3 regions of the Pseudomonas sp. S3_C06 genome follow, and region 3 is predicted to be linked to each of the others. Evidence: predicted binding sites of a transcription regulator. Region 3 holds the regulator's gene; each other region holds the start of a gene.

The links. The regulator sigma-54, encoded in region 3, starts transcription at its own class of promoters, with help from an activator protein. The targets are predictions, from matches to a motif close to ANTGGCATNNANNTTGCTNT.
Positions count from the first base shown of each region.
Region 1: a site for sigma-54 is predicted at 4,236-4,255, ahead of glnK (P-II family nitrogen regulator). Genes of this name have one in related genera too.
Region 2: a site for sigma-54 is predicted at 3,668-3,687, ahead of glnA (type I glutamate--ammonia ligase). Genes of this name have one in related genera too.

Region 1 covers NZ_CP162747.1:3,653,575-3,660,578, forward strand. Annotated here, with positions in the region: gene xerC (tyrosine recombinase XerC) at 1-352, shown strand, start outside; gene AB4N44_RS16320 (HAD family hydrolase) at 349-1,056, shown strand; gene sutA (transcriptional regulator SutA) at 1,249-1,575, opposite strand; gene AB4N44_RS16330 (secondary thiamine-phosphate synthase enzyme YjbQ) at 1,678-2,103, opposite strand; gene AB4N44_RS16335 (ammonium transporter) at 2,319-3,656, opposite strand; gene glnK (P-II family nitrogen regulator) at 3,695-4,033, opposite strand; gene AB4N44_RS16345 (accessory factor UbiK family protein) at 4,448-4,708, shown strand; gene AB4N44_RS16350 (BRO-N domain-containing protein) at 5,068-5,595, shown strand; gene AB4N44_RS16355 (HigA family addiction module antitoxin) at 5,590-5,787, opposite strand; gene AB4N44_RS16360 (hypothetical protein) at 6,064-6,261, shown strand; gene AB4N44_RS16365 (YifB family Mg chelatase-like AAA ATPase) at 6,409-7,004, shown strand, end outside.
Region 2 covers NZ_CP162747.1:4,291,815-4,298,818, forward strand. Annotated here, with positions in the region: gene glnL (nitrogen regulation protein NR(II)) at 1-635, opposite strand, end outside; gene AB4N44_RS19135 (DUF4124 domain-containing protein) at 867-1,490, opposite strand; gene AB4N44_RS19140 (DUF4124 domain-containing protein) at 1,487-1,999, opposite strand; gene glnA (type I glutamate--ammonia ligase) at 2,167-3,573, opposite strand; gene thiI (tRNA uracil 4-sulfurtransferase ThiI) at 3,902-5,356, shown strand; gene typA (translational GTPase TypA) at 5,496-7,004, shown strand, end outside.
Region 3 covers NZ_CP162747.1:4,922,094-4,929,097, reverse strand. Annotated here, with positions in the region: gene AB4N44_RS21765 (KdsC family phosphatase) at 1-86, shown strand, start outside; gene lptC (LPS export ABC transporter periplasmic protein LptC) at 95-667, shown strand; gene lptA (lipopolysaccharide transport periplasmic protein LptA) at 654-1,199, shown strand; gene lptB (LPS export ABC transporter ATP-binding protein) at 1,199-1,924, shown strand; gene AB4N44_RS21745 (RNA polymerase factor sigma-54) at 2,112-3,605, shown strand; gene hpf (ribosome hibernation-promoting factor, HPF/YfiA family) at 3,679-3,987, shown strand; gene ptsN (PTS IIA-like nitrogen regulatory protein PtsN) at 3,999-4,463, shown strand; gene rapZ (RNase adapter RapZ) at 4,466-5,323, shown strand; gene AB4N44_RS21725 (HPr family phosphocarrier protein) at 5,339-5,614, shown strand; gene AB4N44_RS21720 (ZIP family metal transporter) at 5,698-6,591, opposite strand; gene AB4N44_RS21715 (superoxide dismutase) at 6,622-7,004, opposite strand, start outside.

The sequences.
Region 1 (7,004 bases), 1.3 Mb from region 3:
CCGTGAAGCGATCGAACAATGGCTGCCGTTGCGGGCCATGACCAACCCGGCGGACGATGCCGTGTTCGTCAGCCAGCAAGGCCGGCGCCTCGGCCCGCGCGCAATTCAGGTGCGGGTCAAACTGGCCGGCGAACGCGAGCTGGGGCAAAACCTGCACCCGCACATGCTGCGCCACTCATTCGCCAGCCACCTGCTCGAATCCTCGCAGGACCTGCGCGCGGTGCAGGAACTGCTCGGCCACTCAGATATCAAGACCACGCAGATCTACACCCACCTGGACTTCCAGCACCTGGCGGCGGTCTACGACAGCGCCCACCCACGGGCCAAACGCATGAAAGGCGATGATTCATGAGCATCCAGTTGATCACCTTCGACCTCGACGACACCCTGTGGGACACCGCCCCGGTGATTGTCAGTGCCGAAGCGGTATTGCGCGAATGGCTGAGCGAACATGCGCCGAATCTGGGCGCCGTGCCGGTCGAACATTTGTGGGCGATTCGTGAGCGGGTGTTGACCAATGAGCCGGGGTTGAAACATCGCATCAGTGCGCTTCGGCGGCGGGTGTTGTTTCATGCGATGGAAGACGCCGGGTACGCCCATGGCGAGGCATCCGATCTGGCAGACAAGGGCTTTGAAGTGTTTCTGCATGCTCGGCATCAGATCGAAGTGTTCCCTGAAGTCGAGCCAGTGCTGGAGGTTCTCGCCAATCACTATGCGCTTGGCGTGGTCACCAATGGCAATGCCGATGTGCGGCGGTTGGGGTTGGCGGATTACTTCAAGTTTGCGTTGTGCGCGGAAGATATCGGCATCGCCAAACCGGATGCGCGGTTGTTCCACGAAGCGTTGCAGCGCGGTGGCGCCACGGCCGAAACCGCCGTGCACATAGGTGATCATCCGGGCGATGACATTGCCGGGGCACAGCAGGCCGGATTGCGGGCGATCTGGTTTAACCCGGCGGGTAAGGTCTGGGAGGCGGATCGCCTACCGGATGCCGAAATCCGTAGCTTGAGCGACCTGCCAGCAGTACTCGCACGCTGGAATGCCCCCTCGAACTGATCTACTACCCCCCTGTGGGAGCGAGCCTGCTCGCGAAGGCATTCTGTCATTCAATACTGATGTTGACTGACCCACCGCTTTCGCGAGCAGGCTCGCTCCCACAGGGGAATTGCGTTCACTTCGATTGCTTTATTTCACCCATGAAAAAGCCCGCAGCGACGGCGGGCTTTTTCAGCAAGCCAGCGGCACGCCTCAGATAGGGCGGCTGCCGTACTTGTTGTCCGGCTTCTTCGGCGGATCGGCGACCACGTTGGCCTCCACTTCCTGAACCTTGCCGCCACGCGACAGGAACTCTTCCATGGCCTTGGCCAGGGCGTCGCGTTCCTTGTTCTTGGCTTCAATGCTCGGCAACTCGTCTACCGACACCGCAGCCTTGGCTTTGCCTTTGGCAGCCGGGGCCGGCGTATCGTCGCCACCATCGTCGTCAGCAACGTCTTCCGCTGCTGCTTCCAGACCTTCCTCGGCCTCGTCTTCGTCGCCTACTTCGAGGTCGTCGTTTTCCAGATCATCGTCGCTCATGTTCTACCTCATGACTTGCGAAAAGCAGATTAGTTATAGACCAGCTTTGGCAACTGTCGAAAGTCGCCGTTAAAAAATCAGTAACCATTGGTGACCAACGGTTTATGCCCCTTCACCGTGCAAGGTGGCGAGGACTTTTCGGGCACCGCCATGATCACGGTGCTCGCCCAGATAAACGCCTTGCCAGGTCCCCAGTGCCAGGCGACCTGCCGAAACCGGCAGACTGATCTGGCAGCCAAGCACGCTGGCCTTGAAGTGCGCCGGGAGGTCGTCCAGGCCTTCGTCGTTATGCTCATAGCCGTCTGTTCCTTGTGGGATCAGACGATTGAAAAATCGTTCGAAGTCGCGACGTACCGCCGGATCGGCGTTCTCGTTGATGGTCAACGACGCCGAGGTATGCTGCAGCCACAAATGCAACAGACCGACCCGGCACTCCCTGAGTTCAGGCAGCCCCGCGAGTAACTCGTCCGTTACCAGATGAAAACCCCGGGGCCGTGCCCGCAGGGTTATCAGAGTCTGTTGCCACATACAGTTCTCCGCACGTTCGGGGCGCATTCTAGCGCGCTCTGGGAAAAAACAAAGGCCCTAATATTCCTGCAATCATGTAAGCCATTGGCCGCAGAAAAACGCCCGTCGTAAACACGACCAAAGCAGTACGAAAAATCCTTTCAGCTGCTCTCTGAATGACAAATTCCGGACAAAAAAATGCCCGGCGAACCGGGCAAATTTTTTAATGCGCGTACTTACAGGTTGTAGCCGCGTTCGTTGTGTTGTGCCAGATCGAGGCCGACCGACTCTTCTTCTTCGGTCACACGCAGACCCATCACAGCGTCGAGTACCTTGAGGATGATGAAGGTGACGATCGCGGTGTAGATCACCGTGAAGCCCACGCCTTTGACCTGAATCCACACTTGCGCACCGATATCGGTCACGGTGCCGAAGCCACCCAGCGCCGGCGCAGCGAAGACGCCGGTGAGGATCGCGCCGAGGATACCGCCGATACCGTGCACGCCGAACGCGTCCAGGGAATCGTCATAACCGAGTTTGCGTTTCAGGGTGGTGGCGCAGAAGAAGCACACCACGCCCGCCGCCAGACCAATCACCAGTGCGCCCATCGGGCCCACGGTGCCGGCTGCCGGAGTGATCGCTACCAGACCGGCAACCACACCCGAAGCGATGCCCAGCGCGCTTGGCTTGCCGTGGGTGACCCACTCGGCAAACATCCAGCCCAGTGCGGCGGCAGCGGTAGCGATCTGAGTGACCAGCATCGCCATGCCGGCGGTGCCGTTGGCCGCTGCAGCGGAGCCGGCGTTGAAGCCGAACCAGCCGACCCACAGCATCGCCGCACCCATCAGGGTGTAACCGAGGTTGTGCGGGGCCATCGGGGTGGTCGGGAAGCCTTTGCGCTTGCCCAATACCAGGCAGGCAATCAGACCGGCGACACCGGCGTTGATGTGCACCACGGTGCCGCCCGCGAAGTCGAGCACGCCCCAGTCCCACATCAGGCCGCCGTTGCCGGACCAGACCATGTGCGCGATCGGTGCATAAACCAGGGTGAACCAGATGCCCATGAAGATCAGCATCGCGGAGAACTTCATCCGCTCGGCGAACGCGCCGACGATCAGCGCCGGAGTGATGATCGCGAAGGTCATCTGGAAGGTGATGAACACCGCCTCAGGGAACAGAGCCGCTGGGCCGGTCAGGCTCGAAGGCGTGACACCGGCGAGGAACGCCTTGCCCATGCCGCCGAAGAACGAGTTGAAGTTGACGACGCCCTGCTCCATGCCGGTGGTGTCGAACGCAATGCTGTAGCCATAAATGACCCACAGGATGCTGATCAGACCGGTAATGGCGAAGCACTGCATCATCACGGAAAGAATGTTTTTCGAGCGAACCATGCCGCCGTAGAACAGCGCCAGGCCCGGGATGGTCATGAACAGCACAAGTGCCGTCGAGGTCAGCATCCAGGCAGTGTCGCCGGAATTAAGGACTGGGGCCGCCACTTCGTCTGCCGCCATTGCAAGGCTTGGCATTACGATGGACAACAGGGCTCCTAGCCCTGCGAATTTACGCAGAGTCATATTGTTTTCTCCTGGGGCGTTGGGGTTTGTGGCGGCGGTTAAATCGCGTCGGTATCGGTTTCGCCGGTACGGATGCGAATCGCCTGTTCCAGATTGACCACGAAGATCTTGCCGTCACCGATCTTGCCAGTGTTGGCCGCCTTGGTTATCGCCTCGATAACCCGATCCAGATCCTTGTCGTCGATGGCCACGTCGATTTTCACCTTGGGCAGAAAATCGACCACATATTCCGCGCCGCGATACAGCTCGGTGTGACCCTTCTGCCGGCCGAAGCCTTTGACTTCAGTAACGGTAATGCCCTGCACGCCGATTTCGGACAGCGACTCGCGCACGTCGTCCAACTTGAACGGCTTGATGATGGCAGTGACTAGCTTCATGAAAACTCTCTCCCGAATTGGTGGACTTGCCCCAGGAAAACAAACCCGACTCAAGTCTAAGCGCAGTGCCTGGCTTTGTAACGCATCGTCGGCCTTACCTGCCCGACTGACGCCAGCTAACCGCTGCTGACGAAACTCCCCGCTCCGTCTGCCGCACTGCATTCGTCACAGCGACTGCATCAGTGCATGGGTCGAAGGTGACTAAGCAGAAACCTTGCCATCTCGCCAAAATCCCCTGATTTCAATCCCTTGGCCGCTGCTGCAAGCCATTGCACCCAAAACGCCATCCGGATACGCACAACAACGGTGCGTCGCCGTCCATCCGCCTGCGCGAAAAGCGTGCATCCCTGACCACGAGATTGACTATAGACACTGCGTGATACACTGCCGGCCATTGTTTCCAGGACATTCACCATGCTCGCGCCCAAAGACTTCCTCGACGCCCTGAGCGGCACCGCCTCCCGCCTGTTCAACGGCGACACCCCGCTGCCGAAAGCCGAAATCGAAAGCCAGTTCAAGATGCTGCTGCAGAGTGCCTTCAGCAAACTCGACCTGGTCAGCCGTGAAGAGTTTGATAGCCAGATGGTTGTGTTGGCGCGTACTCGCGCTCGACTTGAGAGTCTCGAAGCCAAAGTCGCCGAGATGGAAGCCAAGCTGACACCGCCCGCTGAATAATCCGCGCCCCCTGTAGGAGCTGCCGAAGGCTGCGATCTTTTGATCTCCAGCCCTTCAACCATCCCGGCAACGTCCTACAACCTGCACCACCGCCGTCCGATTGCGCCGAAAAGCCCAGGTTTCTAAGCTCACCCGATGCTGAATGTTCAGCACCGGGTTTGGCGACCCGAACAGCTTAAGGCGCACGACAACCATGATGGCGGCTACATTTACCGCCACATCGTTTCATGGCGGTTGTGCGTGGGAGACCTTCGGGTCTGCCGGGTTCCTTTTGCTCCGGTTCGCCAACCCGCGTACAACTGCCACCCAATCGTTTGGCGACGATTGAGGGCAGCCCCTTAAGCAAGAGGAACTGTTCAATGAATCAAGAAGAGACTTATCTAAGCCCGCACATCTTCACCCGCCACAAACTCCCCCTCCACGCCCTCCTCATCCAGAACCAACCCTGGTTCTGCGCCCGAGACCTGAGTCGCCTGCTGCACATCTACCTCAACGAACGCATGCTGCGAAAACTCGACCCCGACCAATACCAAACCCGCAAAACCCTGATCCACAAGCAGATCGAAAACACCCTGCTGATCAGCGAATCCGGCATCTACGCCCTCCTCGTCTACCACTACTGCCCCGAATACCGGGCACTGCGCGAATGGATCACCCACCAGGTCATCCCTACCCTGCGCGACGCCCAACATCCCAGCACAAGCGAACGTCCACACCTGAGCCTGCTCAGTTGGCCGAACATGACGTTGAGTTTGTTGCACTGGAATAACCAGCCGTGGATACGGTTACACGATGTGCCGGAGATGATGGTGGAACGGGAACAGACCAAGCGCCCAATGACGGGGCCATGGTGGAAAAGGGCTTCGCGGATGCTGCAATCGCTATAAACCCGCATGCCGGAGCTGGGCACTGCGCAAATCGTAAGTCGACTGAAGATTCATCCAGAACTCAGGCGTAGTGTTGAGATGAGTGGCAAGGCTGATTGCCAGATCGGCGCAGATCCTGAGCTGGCATTTCACAAGCTTTTCTATCTCACTTTCGGGACAGTTCGTGGGCATGGCCAGATCCATGACAGTCATGCCCAACGGCTCCATGAATTACTTACTCAGAACCTCGCCCGGATGAATCGGGCGCATACCATTGCGGTCCATTTTTCGCCTCCAGAGGCTGCGTTGAGTGACCAAACTGGAGCATCCGACTCCTGGATACAAGACCTTCACACCCCTTTCGCCGGCGTCCTACAACTATTAGGGCATGGCCCTACTAACATCAGCGTCTGCGCCTGATTACGCGACTTTTCCTCCTTGTACTACGGTGGCCAACAAAGCATCTGTCACCCAAAAAACGAGGCCTCAATGAAAGACAAAAAGAGAAGGGCAAAGCTAGAAGAGATTGTTGGATATCACGCTGAAGCACTTCGGTTAGCCGGAGGTATTTCAGCCAATCAGCGTCATTTTATTGAGGTAGCGGCCAAGTACGGTAAAGAACTCGAACCGGATGGTTGGCTGGCCGGGGGAGGAAGCCAAGTAAGAAATCTCGAAGAAGAAAACTAATGTGGCGCCTCTACTGAACGTGGAAGGGCACCTTGGCAACATCCAGTGAAGGTTTGCCCTCGGATCCGTGTCGCCTGGATTCGCTCTCCCAACTACCCTTCAAAAACCCGCAGGAAGCGGCTCCCCGATTCAGCTCAAGGAACGACCATGTCCCTCTCCATCGTCCACAGCCGCGCCCAGATAGGCGTGGAAGCCCCCGCTGTCACCGTCGAAGTCCATCTGGCCAACGGCCTGCCGTCGCTGACCATGGTCGGCCTGCCCGAGGCGGCGGTGAAGGAGAGCAAGGATCGGGTGCGCAGCGCCATCATCAATTCCGGGCTGCAGTTTCCGGCGCGGCGGATCACCTTGAATCTGGCGCCGGCGGATCTGCCCAAGGATGGCGGGCGGTTTGATCTGGCGATTGCCTTGGGGATTCTGTCGGCGAGTGTGCAGGTGCCGTGTCTGACGCTGGACGATGTGGAATGTCTGGGTGAGTTGGCGTTGTCCGGCGCAGTAAGGGCGGTGCGCGGGGTGTTGCCGGCAGCGTTGGCCGCGCGCAAGGCGGGTCGTGCGCTGGTGGTGCCGCGGGCGAATGCCGAGGAGGCGTGCCTGGCTTCGGGGTTGAAGGTGTTTGCGGTGGATCATTTGCTGGAGGCGGTGGCGCATTTCAATGGGCATACGCCGGTTGAGCCCTATGTATCAGACGGGTTGATGCATGCCAGCAAGCCTTATCCCGACTTGAATGAAGTGCAGGGGCAAGTGGC
Region 2 (7,004 bases), 630 kb from region 3:
AGTTGGCAGACGCGCTCGAGCACTTCGTGGACGTTGCACATCGCCAGCGACGGCAGCTTGTTCGAGCCGAGCATGCGGTCGACCAGATTGCGCAGGCGGTCGGCTTCTTCAATGATCACGTTGGTGTAATCGCGCAGGCTGTCTTCCGGCAGCTCGCGGGCCAGCAATTGTGCTGCGCCGCGGATGCCGCCGAGCGGATTCTTGATCTCGTGGGCGAGACCGCGCACCAGCATCTTGCTGGTTTCCTGTTTGGACAGCTGCGCTTCTTCCTTGGTGATCCGCAGCAAGCGGTCACGCGGATGGACTTCCAGCAGAAGCATGGTCGCGCCATTGCTGAGGATTGGCGTCACTGCGTAATCCACGGTCAAGGTCTGGCCGGTGAGGGCAGTGAGCATCGCTTCGCGTTTAGTGAACGGATGCGCCTGTTCCACCGCCTGGCGCAGGGAATTGAGCGCCTCGGTGGATTCGGTGAACAACTCGCTGATGAATTGCCCATGGCTGCGCTGCCCGCTGATGGCGAGCAGCATCTCCGCCGCCGGGTTCATGTACTCGAGGCGCAATTCGGCGTCGAGCAGGATGGTGGCGGTGGTCAGGTTGTCGAGCAGCAAACGGTGGATTGCGTCGCTAATGGTCATCGGAGCCTCTTTTGGGGGCGGAGCGTGCGCAACAAGCAAGCGTCGGTGAACGGAAAATGCAAAAACCAAACCAAGGCTCTGAAAAGAAGCGTCAAACGCCTGAAACAGGCGTTTGACGCTCGTTTGAGTGGCAGGGTGCCAGCTCGAACGGGAAGTTTCGAACCAAAATGGGTTGGATTGTGGGTACGGTGCAATCTATTGCACCAATATAGTGCGCAAAGCTGAGCGGCGTTAGAAGAAACGCAGGAAGGGGTTTTTCGGCTCAGGCGGTTTGTCTTTCAGTGGGCATTCCGGGCGCACGCCGTAGTCTTCGGCGACGCAGGGTTTGATCTGGCGTTTTTGCGCGAGAGAAATGCGCTGCATGTGGAAAGGCTGGTTGGCGGTGCGTTCGACCGTTCGCCCCTGTGCATCGAGGATTTCCACTGAAAGGTTATGGCTGCCACGATCAATGTTGTTCAGCGGGAACACCGGACTCAGACCTGGTTCGCCGGTGGCCTGTCCATCCAGCAACAGCCGGTAGCGATGGCCTTTTTGCAGGCCCGGCTCGCTGGTGACGCTGACGATGATTTCGCCGGCACTGCTGCGAATCGTGGCATCGGGCTCGGGCACCAGAATGCGCAGCATGTCGTAGTGGAAGGGCGGCTGTTCCGGGGATTTTTTCGCCGTGGAAATCGGCGCAGCGGCGCTGGGATTGGCCGACATGCGATTGCTGGTCGCGATGGGCACCCGTTTGGCGTTGCTGCGGGGCTGGTCGGTGTAGACACGATTGCCCTGAGCATCGGTATAGGTGAAGACCTCTGCTGAGGCCAGCAGCGTCATCAGCGCCAACACGACGAACAAACATGCGCGGATCATGGCTTGTGCACCCGCTGCACGCTGAGAGGTACTGGTGGGCTCTGCTGGATGATCGTCTGTCCGTCGATCACCTGCACCGCGAGGCGATGTTCGCCGCGATCGACGTTCACCAGTTGCAGGATCGGCACGTTGCTCGGCTGACCGTAAGGCTCATCGTCCAATACCAGCCTCAACTGATGCGGCGGCTGTAGGCGCGGCTTGATCAGCACTTGGACGGTGAACGTGCCGTTATTGGCGCGCACGGCCTCTTCGGTGGGCAGGCCTGCGAGTTCAAGAATGTCGTAGGCGTTGCGCACAGGTTCACGGTTGTCGGTTTCGGGCGCGGGTGATGCGCCGGGTGCCTGCGGCTCGACACGATTGAGCGGCGGCAACTCCACGGGCTGCGCCTGCACACCGTCCGGCGAGTGATCGCTATACACCGTGTTGCCGTTGGCGTCGGTGTACTTGTAGATCTGCGCAGTGGCGGGCAGGACGATCAGCAGCAGTATGTAGAAAAAGGTGCGACCCATGAAATCGACCGGGATTGAAAGCGATGGGGTGCAGCATAGGACAGGGTGGGCGAGAGGCCCAAGCTGTTAACAATTGGAATTGAAAAGCAAAGTCAAAAGATCGCAATAAAAAAGGCCTCCCGAAGGAGGCCTCTTTCACTCACGCCACGTAACGCGGCGCTACCGGATCAGCAGCTGTAGTACAGCTCATATTCCAGTGGGTGTACGAAGGTGCGAACCTTGATTTCTTCTTCCGATTTCAGCGCGATGTAAGCGTCGATGAAGTCGTCGGAGAACACGCCGCCCTTGGTCAGGAACGCGCGGCCCTTGTCCAGCTCTTCCAGGGCTTCTTTCAGGCTGCCGCAAACTTGTGGGATCTCTTTCGCTTCTTCAGGCGGCAGGTCGTACAGGTTTTTGTCGGCAGCGTCGCCTGGGTGGATCTTGTTCTGGATACCGTCCAGACCGGCCATCAGCAGTGCAGCGAAGGCCAGGTACGGGTTGGCAGCCGGATCCGGGAAGCGTGCTTCGATACGGCGGGCTTTCGGGCTCGACACGTAAGGAATACGGATCGAAGCGGAACGGTTGCGAGCCGAGTAGGCCAGCATTACCGGAGCTTCGAAGCCTGGCACCAGACGCTTGTAGGAGTTGGTCGCCGGGTTGGTGAAGCCGTTCAGGGCCTTACCGTGTTTGATGATGCCGCCGATGAAGTACAGAGCGGTATCGGACAGGCCGGCATAACCTTCACCTGCGAAGGTGTTCTTGCCGTCTTTCCAGATCGACATGTGTACGTGCATGCCCGAACCGTTGTCGCCGTACAGTGGCTTCGGCATGAAGGTCGCGGTACGGCCGTAAGCGTCAGCAACGTTGTGCACAACGTACTTCAGGGTTTGGGTTTCGTCGGCTTTCTTCACCAGGGTGTTGAACTTGACGCCGATTTCGTTCTGGCCGGCAGTCGCCACTTCGTGGTGGTGAACTTCAACGGTCAGGCCCATTTCTTCCAGTGCGTTGCACATGGAGGTACGGATTTCGTGGTCGTGGTCGAACGGTGGCACCGGGAAGTAGCCGCCTTTGACGCCTGGACGGTGACCTTTGTTGCCGCCTTCGATGTCCTGGTCGGACATCCACGAACCTTGCTCGGAGTAGATCTTGAACATCGAGCCGGAGATGTCCGACTTGAATTTCACCGAGTCAAAGATGAAGAACTCAGGCTCTGGACCAGCGAACACGGTGTCACCGATACCGGTGGCTTTCAGGTGTTCTTCGGCGCGCTTGGCGATCGCACGTGGGTCGCGGTCGTAGCCTTGCATGCTCGAAGGTTCGATGATGTCGCACACCAGGATCAGGGTGGCGTCTTCGGTGAACGGGTCGAGAACGGCAGTTTCGTCAACCGGCATCAGGATCATGTCGGAGGCTTCGATGCCTTTCCAGCCAGCAATGGAGGAACCGTCGAACATCTTGCCGACTTCGAAGAAGTCTTCATCCAGCGCATCGCGAGCCGGCATGGTCACGTGGTGCTGAGTGCCTTTGGTGTCCGTGAAGCGCAGATCAATCCACTTGACGTCATGATCTTTGATGAGTTGAACCGTCTTCGACATATGTCCTCCGGGTGGCTTCGGGCTTGGTAGTGGATGCCCTTGAATTTGGGTGATGCCGGCGCGAATACTCTGCCAAGGCAACCTGCCTCACAAGGGAGCAAATTGCATGCCAGTGCCCCAGCATGGGTTTTTTGCCCCAGATTCACGCTTATTGAGGTGCAAAGCGCCTGAATGCGGAAAATCTCGCCCTTTAATGTAGCGTCGTAAAACGAAAATGACCTGTTTTGGTGCGTGCAAAACCTTCTGCACATTAACTGGTTAAACCTTGAGCAATTTCCGCTATAATCCGCGCCCCCCTTTTTCGGCTGGCCGTTCGCGCGCTGTTTTCATGAAACTAATCGTAAAAGTCTTCCCCGAGATCACCATCAAAAGCCGACCTGTCCGGACGAAGTTCATCCGCCAGCTGGCCAAGAACATCCGCACCGTGCTCCGTGACCTGGACCCGGCCGTGGTGGTGAACGGTGTGTGGGACAATCTCGAGCTGGAAACCCGCGTTACCGACCCCAAAGCCTTGAAAGAGATGGGTGAGCGCCTGACCTGCATGCCGGGCATCGCGCACTTCCTGCAGATCGACGAGTACCCGCTGGGCGACTTCGACGACATCACCGAGAAGTGCAAACAGCACTACGGCGATGCACTGGCCGGGAAGATTTTCTCGGTGCGCTGCAAGCGTGCCGGCAAGCACACCTTCAGCTCGATGGACGTCGAAAAATACGTCGGCAGCAAGCTGCGCCGTGAGTGCGGTGCCGCCGGTATCGACCTGAAAGCGCCGGAAATCGAAGTCCGTATCGAAGTTCGCGACAAACGGTTGTTCGTCATTCACAGCCAGCACAACGGCATCGGCGGCTACCCGCTCGGCGCCCTGGAGCAGACGCTGGTATTGATGTCCGGCGGCTTTGACTCGACGGTTGCGGCCTACCAGATCATTCGTCGCGGCCTGATGACGCACTTCTGCTTCTTCAATCTGGGCGGTCGTGCCCATGAATTGGGCGTGATGGAAGTCGCGCATTTCATCTGGAAGAAGTACGGCAGCTCGCAACGCGTGCTATTTGTCAGTGTTCCGTTCGAAGAAGTGTTGGGCGAAATTCTCGGCAAAGTCGATAACAGTCATATGGGCGTCGTATTGAAGCGTATGATGTTGCGCGCGGCCTCCAACATCGCCGACCGTCTGCACATCGAAGCGCTGGTCACCGGTGAGGCGATCTCCCAGGTGTCGAGCCAGACGCTGCCGAACCTGTCGGTGATCGACTGCGTGACCGACAAACTGGTCCTGCGTCCGCTGATCGTGGCGCACAAGCAGGACATCATCGACACGGCCAACGAGATCGGCACCGCCGATTTCGCCCGGCACATGCCGGAATACTGCGGGGTTATTTCGGTCAATCCGAAGACCGCCGCCAAACGCGGTCGCGTTGAGCACGAAGAGAAAGAATTCGACATGGCGGTCCTCGAGCGTGCGCTCGAAAACGCCAAACTGGTGCCGATCGATCGGGTGATCGACGAATTGGGCCAGGACGTACAGATTGAAGAAGTCAGCGAAGCACTGGCCGGCCAGATCGTGATCGACATCCGTCACCCGGATGCCGCCGAGGATGAGCCGCTGGAACTCGCTGGCGTAGAAGTACAGACGATGCCGTTCTACGCAGTGAACGCTCGTTTCAAGGAGCTGGATCCGACTCGCCAGTACCTGCTGTATTGCGACAAAGGCGTGATGAGTCGCCTGCATGCTCACCATTTGCTCAGTGAGGGGCATGCCAATGTGCGCGTTTATCGACCGAGCTAAGTGCCCGGGGCTGTTTGCCTGTGGCCTGCGTCACCGGCCCCCCGACACCGCCGTCAAGCTGTAACGGCCATGCCGGACACTACTGCTAATCGCTGCCAAGACTTGTCAGCAAACCGAATCCTCTGATCGAGATACACAAGTGATCGAAAATCTACGCAACATCGCCATCATTGCCCACGTTGACCATGGTAAAACCACCCTGGTAGACAAACTCCTGCGTCAATCCGGCACTCTGGAGCGCAACGAGCTCAACGACGAGCGCGTGATGGACTCCAACGACCAGGAAAAAGAGCGCGGTATTACCATTCTGGCGAAAAACACCGCCATCAACTGGAACGGCTACCACATCAACATCGTGGACACCCCGGGCCACGCCGACTTCGGCGGCGAAGTTGAACGCGTAATGTCGATGGTCGACTCCGTTCTGCTGCTGGTTGACGCTCAAGACGGCCCTATGCCGCAAACCCGTTTCGTGACCAAGAAGGCTTTCGAAGCCGGCCTGCGTCCGATCGTGGTAATCAACAAGGTTGACCGTCCAGGCGCGCGTCCGGACTGGGTTCTGGACCAGATCTTCGACCTGTTCGACAACCTCGGTGCTACCGAAGAACAACTGGACTTCCAGGTTGTGTACGCCTCGGCCCTGAACGGCATTGCCGGTCTGGATCACACCGCCATGGCTGAAGACATGACCCCGCTGTACCAAGCGGTAGTCGACCACGTTCCGCCTCCGGCTGTTGACCGTGATGGCGCGTTCCAGATGCAGATCTCCGCTCTGGACTACAACAGCTTCCTGGGTGTTATCGGCGTTGGCCGTATCGCTCGTGGCCGCGTCAAGCCGAACACCCCGGTTGTGGCGATCGGTGCCGACGGCAAGCGCCGTAACGGCCGTATCCTGAAACTGATGGGTCACCACGGTCTGCACCGCATCGACGTTGAAGAAGCTGCAGCAGGCGATATCGTTTGCATCAGCGGTATGGACTCGCTGTTCATCTCCGACACCCTGTGCCACCCGGACACTGTCGAGGCGATGAAGCCTCTGACCGTTGACGAGCCAACCGTTTCGATGACCTTCCAGGTAAACGACTCGCCATTCTGCGGTAAAGAAGGCAAGTTCGTGACGTCCCGTAACATCAAGGACCGTCTGGACAAAGAGCTGCTGTACAACGTTGCACTGCGCGTTGAAGAAGGCGACACCGCCGACAAGTTCAAGGTTTCCGGCCGTGGTGAGCTGCACCTCTCGGTATTGATCGAAACCATGCGTCGCGAAGGCTTCGAGCTGGCCCTGGGCCGTCCTGAAGTAATCATTCGTGAAGTGAACGGCGTTAAACAAGAACCGTTCGAAAACGTGACCATCGACATCCCTGAAGAAGCTCAGGGCAAGGTCATGGAAGAGATGGGTCTGCGTAAGGGCGACCTGAGCAACATGGTGCCGGATGGCAAAGGCCGTGTTCGTCTGGAATACAACATCCCTGCTCGCGGTCTGATCGGTTTCCGTAACCAGTTCCTGACCCTGACCAACGGTGCTGGCATCCTGACCTCGATCTTCGATCGCTACGACACCGTCAAGTCGGGCCACATGTCCGGCCGTCAGAACGGCGTTCTGGTTTCGGTTGAAACCGGCAAGGCACTGACCTACTCGCTGGAAACC
Region 3 (7,004 bases):
GTGGTGAAGGCGCCGCCCGCGAATTCTGCGAATTGATCCTGCGCGCCCAGGGCCGCCTCGATGCGGCCAACGCCGCGTACCTGTGAGCCAAACCATGTTCAGCAAAAAATTTCGTAACTTCCTGCTGTTCGGCTGCATCGCTGCGATTTTCGCCGCGGTCGGCTACTGGAATATCAGCCCGGAACGCTTTCTCGACAAACCACCGGTCACCTCGGTGGAAACGCCTATCGACTGGTATGCGACCAACACGCACACCCTGCAATACCTGCCGGATGGCAAGGTGCAGTATGAAATGACGTCGGAAAAGGCCGAGCACGTAAAGGCAACCGACGTCACGCTGGTGACCAAACCCGATCTGAACATGTACCGCGGAACGGACTTCCCGTGGCACGTGACCAGTGAGCGCGGTGAAGTGAACTCAGGCGGCACCGAAGTCGAGCTGATCGATTCGGTACGCGTTGCGCGCACCGACGAAAAGAAGCGTGACATCCTGATCACTTCCACGCGCATGACCGTGTTCCCGCAGCAGGAATATGCGCAGACCGAGCAACCCGTTAGAATCGACGGCGCTGGCGGTGTATCGACTGGCGTTGGAATGAAAGCGTACCTGAAGGAAAGCAGGATACACCTGCTATCGAACGTAAGAGGACAGTATGAGGCTCGTTAAAACCCTCCCTATTTTGCTCAGTCTGGGCGCAGCACTGGGAAGCGTGAGCGCCTGGGCTCTGCCGAACGATCAGCAGCAACCTATCCGCATTCAGGCCGACGACGCCCAACTGGATGACAAGAACGGCATCGCTACCTATAAAGGTGATGTGATCATCACCCAGGGCTCGATGATCGTTAAAGGCAACACGGTCACCATGACTCGCGCGCCGAATGGCGATATCGACGTAGTGACCTCCGTGGGCAACCTGGCTTACTTCGAGCAGCTGCAAACCCAGGGCGACACCAAACCGGTTCAAGGCTACGGCGTGACGATTCAATACCACGCCCAGCAAAACCGCGTCGTGCTGATCGACAAGGCCAAGGTCGTCGACAAAGACGGCAACGTCACTCAGGGCGAGAAAATCGTCTACGACACCGTGAAGAAACTGGCCAGCGCCGGTCGCGCTACCGGCAGCAAGGTCACCGAGGCGCGTCCGCGCATCGACATGGTGATCCAGCCGAAGAAGAAAACCGACGAGAAAACCCAGTAATGGCAACTCTGAAAGCTCAGCACCTGGCCAAGGCCTATAAAAGCCGCCAGGTCGTGCGTGACGTCAGCCTGTCGATCGACAGCGGCCAGATCGTCGGCCTGCTCGGCCCGAACGGTGCCGGCAAGACCACGTGCTTCTACATGATCGTCGGCCTGGTACAGGCCGATCAGGGCCGCGTACTGATCGACGATCTGGACGTCAGCCATCAGCCAATGCACGGTCGCGCCAAGGCCGGTATCGGCTATCTGCCGCAAGAAGCGTCGATCTTCCGCAAACTGTCGGTGGCCGATAACATCATGGCCATCCTCGAGACCCGCCAGGAACTCGACAAGGCCGGCCGTCGCAAGGAGCTGGAAAGCCTGCTGCAGGAATTCCACATCAGCCACATCCGCGACAACCTCGGCATGAGCCTTTCCGGTGGTGAACGCCGCCGGGTGGAAATCGCTCGCGCACTGGCGACCGCACCGAAATTCATCCTGCTCGACGAACCGTTCGCCGGTGTCGACCCGATTTCGGTCGGCGACATCAAGCAGATCATCCACCACCTCAAGGCCAAGGGTATCGGTGTGCTGATCACCGACCACAACGTCCGTGAAACGCTGGATATCTGCGAAACCGCTTACATCGTCAACGATGGTCAACTGATCGCTGAAGGCGATGCAGAAACCATCCTGGCCAACGATCTGGTCAAGGAAGTGTATCTGGGCCACGAGTTCCGCCTGTAAGCGCAACAGTGCCCGGTGCGCCGCCGGGGCGCTGTATCGATTCAAGCAGGATTTAATCCGCTTTAATTGTTACAGCGCTCTAGGCAAACACTTCAGTTTCAGGCATATAATTTGCTTAAGTTTGGCGCCTCGGCGCCCTGTAGTGGATGGCGCATAGCGCCGGCGAATAAGGTGTTAAGCCCCTGCCATGAAACCATCGCTAGTCTTGAGAATGGGCCAGCAGCTGACGATGACACCGCAGCTGCAACAGGCCATCCGCCTGCTCCAATTGTCGACCCTGGATCTGCAACAGGAAATCCAGGAGGCGCTGGAATCCAATCCGATGCTCGAACGCCAGGAAGAAGGCGAAGACTTCGATAATTCCGACCCCATGGCTGACAACGCCGAACAGAAGCCCAACACCGAGATCCAGGAACCGTCCTATCAGGAAACCGCCCCGACGGTCGACAACCTCGAGGACGGCGAATGGAACGAGCGCATCCCCAACGAGCTTCCGGTCGACACGGCCTGGGAAGACGTCTACCAGACCAGCGCCAGCAGCCTGCCCAGCAGCGACGATGACGAGTGGGATTTCACCACACGCACGTCCGCCGGCGAGAGCCTGCAAAGCCACCTGCTGTGGCAACTGAACCTTGCGCCGATGTCCGACACCGATCGCCTGATCGCCGTGACCCTGATCGATTGCATCAACAATCAGGGCTACCTGGACGAAACCCTCGAAGAGATCCTTGAGGCGTTCGACCCGGAACTGGACATCGAACTGGACGAAATCGAAGCCGTCCTGCACCGCATCCAGCAGTTCGAACCGGCCGGCATCGGCGCGCGCAATCTCGGCGAATGCCTGCTGCTGCAATTGCGCCAGTTGTCGGCCAAGACACCTTGGCTGGCTGAAGCGAAACGTCTGGTCAGCGATTACATCGACCTGCTTGGCAGCCGCGACTACAGCCAGTTGATGCGGCGCATGAAGCTCAAGGAAGACGAACTGCGTCAGGTCATCGAGCTGGTGCAAAGCCTTAATCCGCGCCCGGGTTCACAGATCGAATCAACCGAAGCCGAATACGTCGTGCCCGACGTGATCGTGCGCAAGGACAACGAACGCTGGCTGGTCGAACTCAATCAGGAATCGGTGCCACGGCTGCGCGTCAACGCCCAGTACGCTGGTTTCGTCCGCCGCGCCGACACCAGCGCCGACAACACCTTCATGCGCAATCAGTTGCAGGAAGCCCGCTGGTTCATCAAGAGCCTGCAGAGCCGCAACGAAACCCTGATGAAAGTTGCCACCCAGATCGTCGAGCATCAGCGCGGTTTTCTGGAGTACGGCGACGAAGCGATGAAGCCATTGGTCCTGCATGACATCGCCGAAGCGGTCGGCATGCACGAATCGACGATTTCACGGGTGACCACGCAGAAATTCATGCATACCCCGCGCGGTATTTATGAGCTGAAATACTTTTTCTCCAGCCACGTCAGCACCTCCGAAGGCGGCGAATGCTCGTCCACGGCGATCCGCGCGATCATCAAAAAACTGGTTGCTGCGGAAAATCAGAAAAAGCCGTTGAGTGACAGCAAGATCGCTGGTTTACTGGAGGCACAAGGCATTCAGGTGGCTCGCCGCACCGTCGCCAAGTACCGCGAATCCCTCGGGATCGCGCCTTCGAGCGAACGCAAGCGGTTGATGTAAGCCACGTTACAGCGTTCCAGTGGCAGGCTATCCAGCCTGCCGCTTTATGCACTGGCAACGAAGGAGAAGCTGTATGCAAGTCAACATCAGTGGACACCAACTGGAAGTGACCGAACCTCTGCGCACCTACATCAACGAAAAACTCGACCGATTAGAGCGCCATTTCGACAAGATCACCAACGTGCAAGTCACGATGTGCGTCGAAAAGCTGAAGCAGAAAATCGAAGCCACCTTGCATATTCCCGGCGGAGAAGTGGTTGCCAATGCCGAGCATGACGACATGTATGCCGCCATTGACCTACTGACCGACAAGCTGGATCGCCAACTCAAAAAGCATAAGGAAAAGACCCAAAGCCTCCTCCAGGGCGCGACAGGTCGATAACCCCCCATTCCATGATCCGACTTGAAAGTATCCTGACCCCCGGCCGTTCCCTCGTGAACGTGCCGGGCGGCAGTAAAAAGAAAGCCCTCGAACAAATTGCCAACCTGATCGCCCGCGAAGTGCCGGATCTGGCCATGCAGGATGTCTTCGAGGCGTTGATTGCCCGTGAAAAACTCGGTTCCACCGGTTTTGGTAACGGCATCGCCATCCCCCATTGCCGCCTCAAGGGTTGCCAAGCGCCGATCAGCGCGCTGATGCACCTTGACGCTCCGATCGATTTCGACGCCATTGACGGCGCTCCGGTTGACCTGCTGTTTGTTTTGCTGGTCCCGGAAGCCGCCACCGATGCGCATCTGGAGTTGCTACGTCAGATCGCCAGCATGCTGGATCGTAAGGAAGTGCGCGAACAGCTGCGTAGCGCACCGAGTAGCGAAGCCTTGTATCAGGTCGTCCTGAGCGAGCAGAACGGGCATTAATCATGCGTTTGATCATCGTCAGCGGCCGTTCCGGCTCGGGTAAAAGTACGGCTCTGGATGTCCTTGAGGACAACGGCTATTACTGCATCGACAACCTGCCCGCAGGCTTGTTGCCGGAACTGGCCGAACGCGCGCTGATTCACACTGAGCTGGCGCAACCGCTGGTGGCCGTGTCGATCGATGCGCGTAACTTGCCGAGCCATCTGACGCGCTTTCCCGAGTTGCTTGAAGATGTCCGGGCCAAGCACATCCAGTGCGATGTCCTGTATCTGGACGCCGACGAAGAAACCCTGCTCAAGCGTTTCTCCGAGACCCGCCGACGCCATCCACTGAGCAACGCCAATCGCTCGCTGGCCGAAGCGATCCAGGATGAAACCGCCCTGCTCGGCCCGATCGCCGACCTCGCCGACCTGAAAATCAACACCACCAACCTCAACCTGTACCAGTTGCGCGACTCCATCAAGCTGCGTCTGCTGAATCAGCCAGAGCCGGGCACCGCATTTCTGGTCGAGTCCTTCGGCTTCAAGCGCGGCATGCCGGTGGATGCGGATCTGGTGTTCGATGTGCGCTGCCTGCCCAATCCGTACTGGAAGCCGGAACTGCGTGCGCAATCGGGTCTCGATGCGCCGGTGGCTGAATACCTGGCGGCACAGCCGGAGGTCGAAGAAATGTTTCAGGACATCTTCACCTACCTGCACAAGTGGCTGCCGCGCTTCGCCGCCAGCAACCGTGCCTACGTCACCATTGCCATTGGCTGCACCGGCGGGCATCACCGCTCCGTCTACCTGACCGAACGTCTGGGTCAGGCCCTGCAGAAAACCCTGAAGAACGTCCAGGTTCGCCACCGCGACCTCACTTAAAGGATTCACACCGCGATGCCTGCTCTGGAAATCGAAATCATCAACAAGCTGGGCCTGCATGCCCGCGCATCGGCCAAGTTTGTCGGGGTTGCTGGCGAGTTCAAGAATTGTACTATCAGAGTCGGGCGCACTCCCGAATCCATGGTCGACGGAAAAAGCATCATGGCCATGATGATGCTAGCTGCCGGCAAGGGTACGGTCATCCAACTGAGTACCGAGGGTGAACAGGCTGATGAAGCCTTGCAGGCATTGGTTGATCTGATCAACGACTACTTCGGCGAAGGTGGTTGAAAACCTGAGGCAAAAAATCGCAGCCCGCGACGCACAAATCTTCCCCGTAAGAGCTGCCGAAGGCTGCGATCTGTTGATCTACTTCAACCCAACGCCGTATCCATCACCATCATCAGACAAAACCCGATCAACAAGCCAAGACTGGCCAGTTTTTCATGACCATGGCGTCGTGATTCCGGGATGACCTCGTGGGTCACCACCAGCAACATCGCCCCCGCCGCCAGTGCCAGACCTATCGGCAACAATACCTGCGCCAGACCGACCAGCCAGGCACACAGCAGCGCAAACACCGGCTCGACCAGACCTGACGCCGCTCCGATTAAAAATGCTTTGACCCGCGACATCCCTGCCCCGGCCAAGACCAATGCAATCACCAGACCTTCCGGCACATCCTGTAAAGCGATGCCCATGGCCAGACTGTCCGCATCCGGCATGCCGCCACCGGCAGACACGCCGACGGCCATACCTTCAGGGATGTTATGGGCAATGATGGCAAACACGAACAACCAGATCCGCGGCGGAATGACCGGATGTTCGACCGTGCCGACGAGCATTTCCGGTGAGGCGCCGGAAACTTTGCGATCGACCAGATACAGCCCGAAAGCGCCGAGCATGATGCCGAAGCAGATCAGGCCGCTGGCACCCCACGGAGTCAGACCCAGGCTTTCGGCGGCGGCAATTCCCGGTACGATCAGCGAAAACGCCGTCGCCGCTAGCATCACGCCGGCGCCAAACCCCAGCAACGTATCGCTGAGCGCCTGCGGCATACGCCGAATCACCAGCACCGGCACAGCGCCAAGTGCCGTGCCCAGGGCGCAGATCGCACCACCCTGCAACGCCCGCAACAGCCTCGGTTCGAGGTTCAGCCATTCCAGCCCGTGGGCGACCAGCAAGGTCATGCCCGCCAACAGCAACAGCGATCCCACTGCGTAACGAAACATACGCCCACTTCCGATCGCCAGTGTTTCAGTGCCCATAGTCAGCCTTGGATTTTTTTTATAGAAGACTTAAACCAGTGCGGCCTGATAGCGCGCAGCCACTTCAGGCCAATTGATTACGTTGTAGAACGCATTGATGTATTCGGGGCGGCGGTTCTGATAGCGCAAGTAGTAGGCGTGCTCCCAGACGTCGAGACCGAGGATCGGCGTGTTGCCATTCATCAACGGGCTGTCCTGGTTGCCGCTGCTCTCCACGATCAGTTTTTTCTCCGGGGTCACGCTGAGCCAGGCCCAGCCGCTGCCGAATCGGGTCAGTGCGGCTTTGGTGAAGGCTTCCTTGAAGCTGTCGAGGCCACCCAGTTGCTCATCGATGGCCTTGGCCAACGCACCATCCGGCTTGCCGCCACCGCTCGGCACCATCACTTCCCAGAACAGCGAGTGATTGGCGTGAC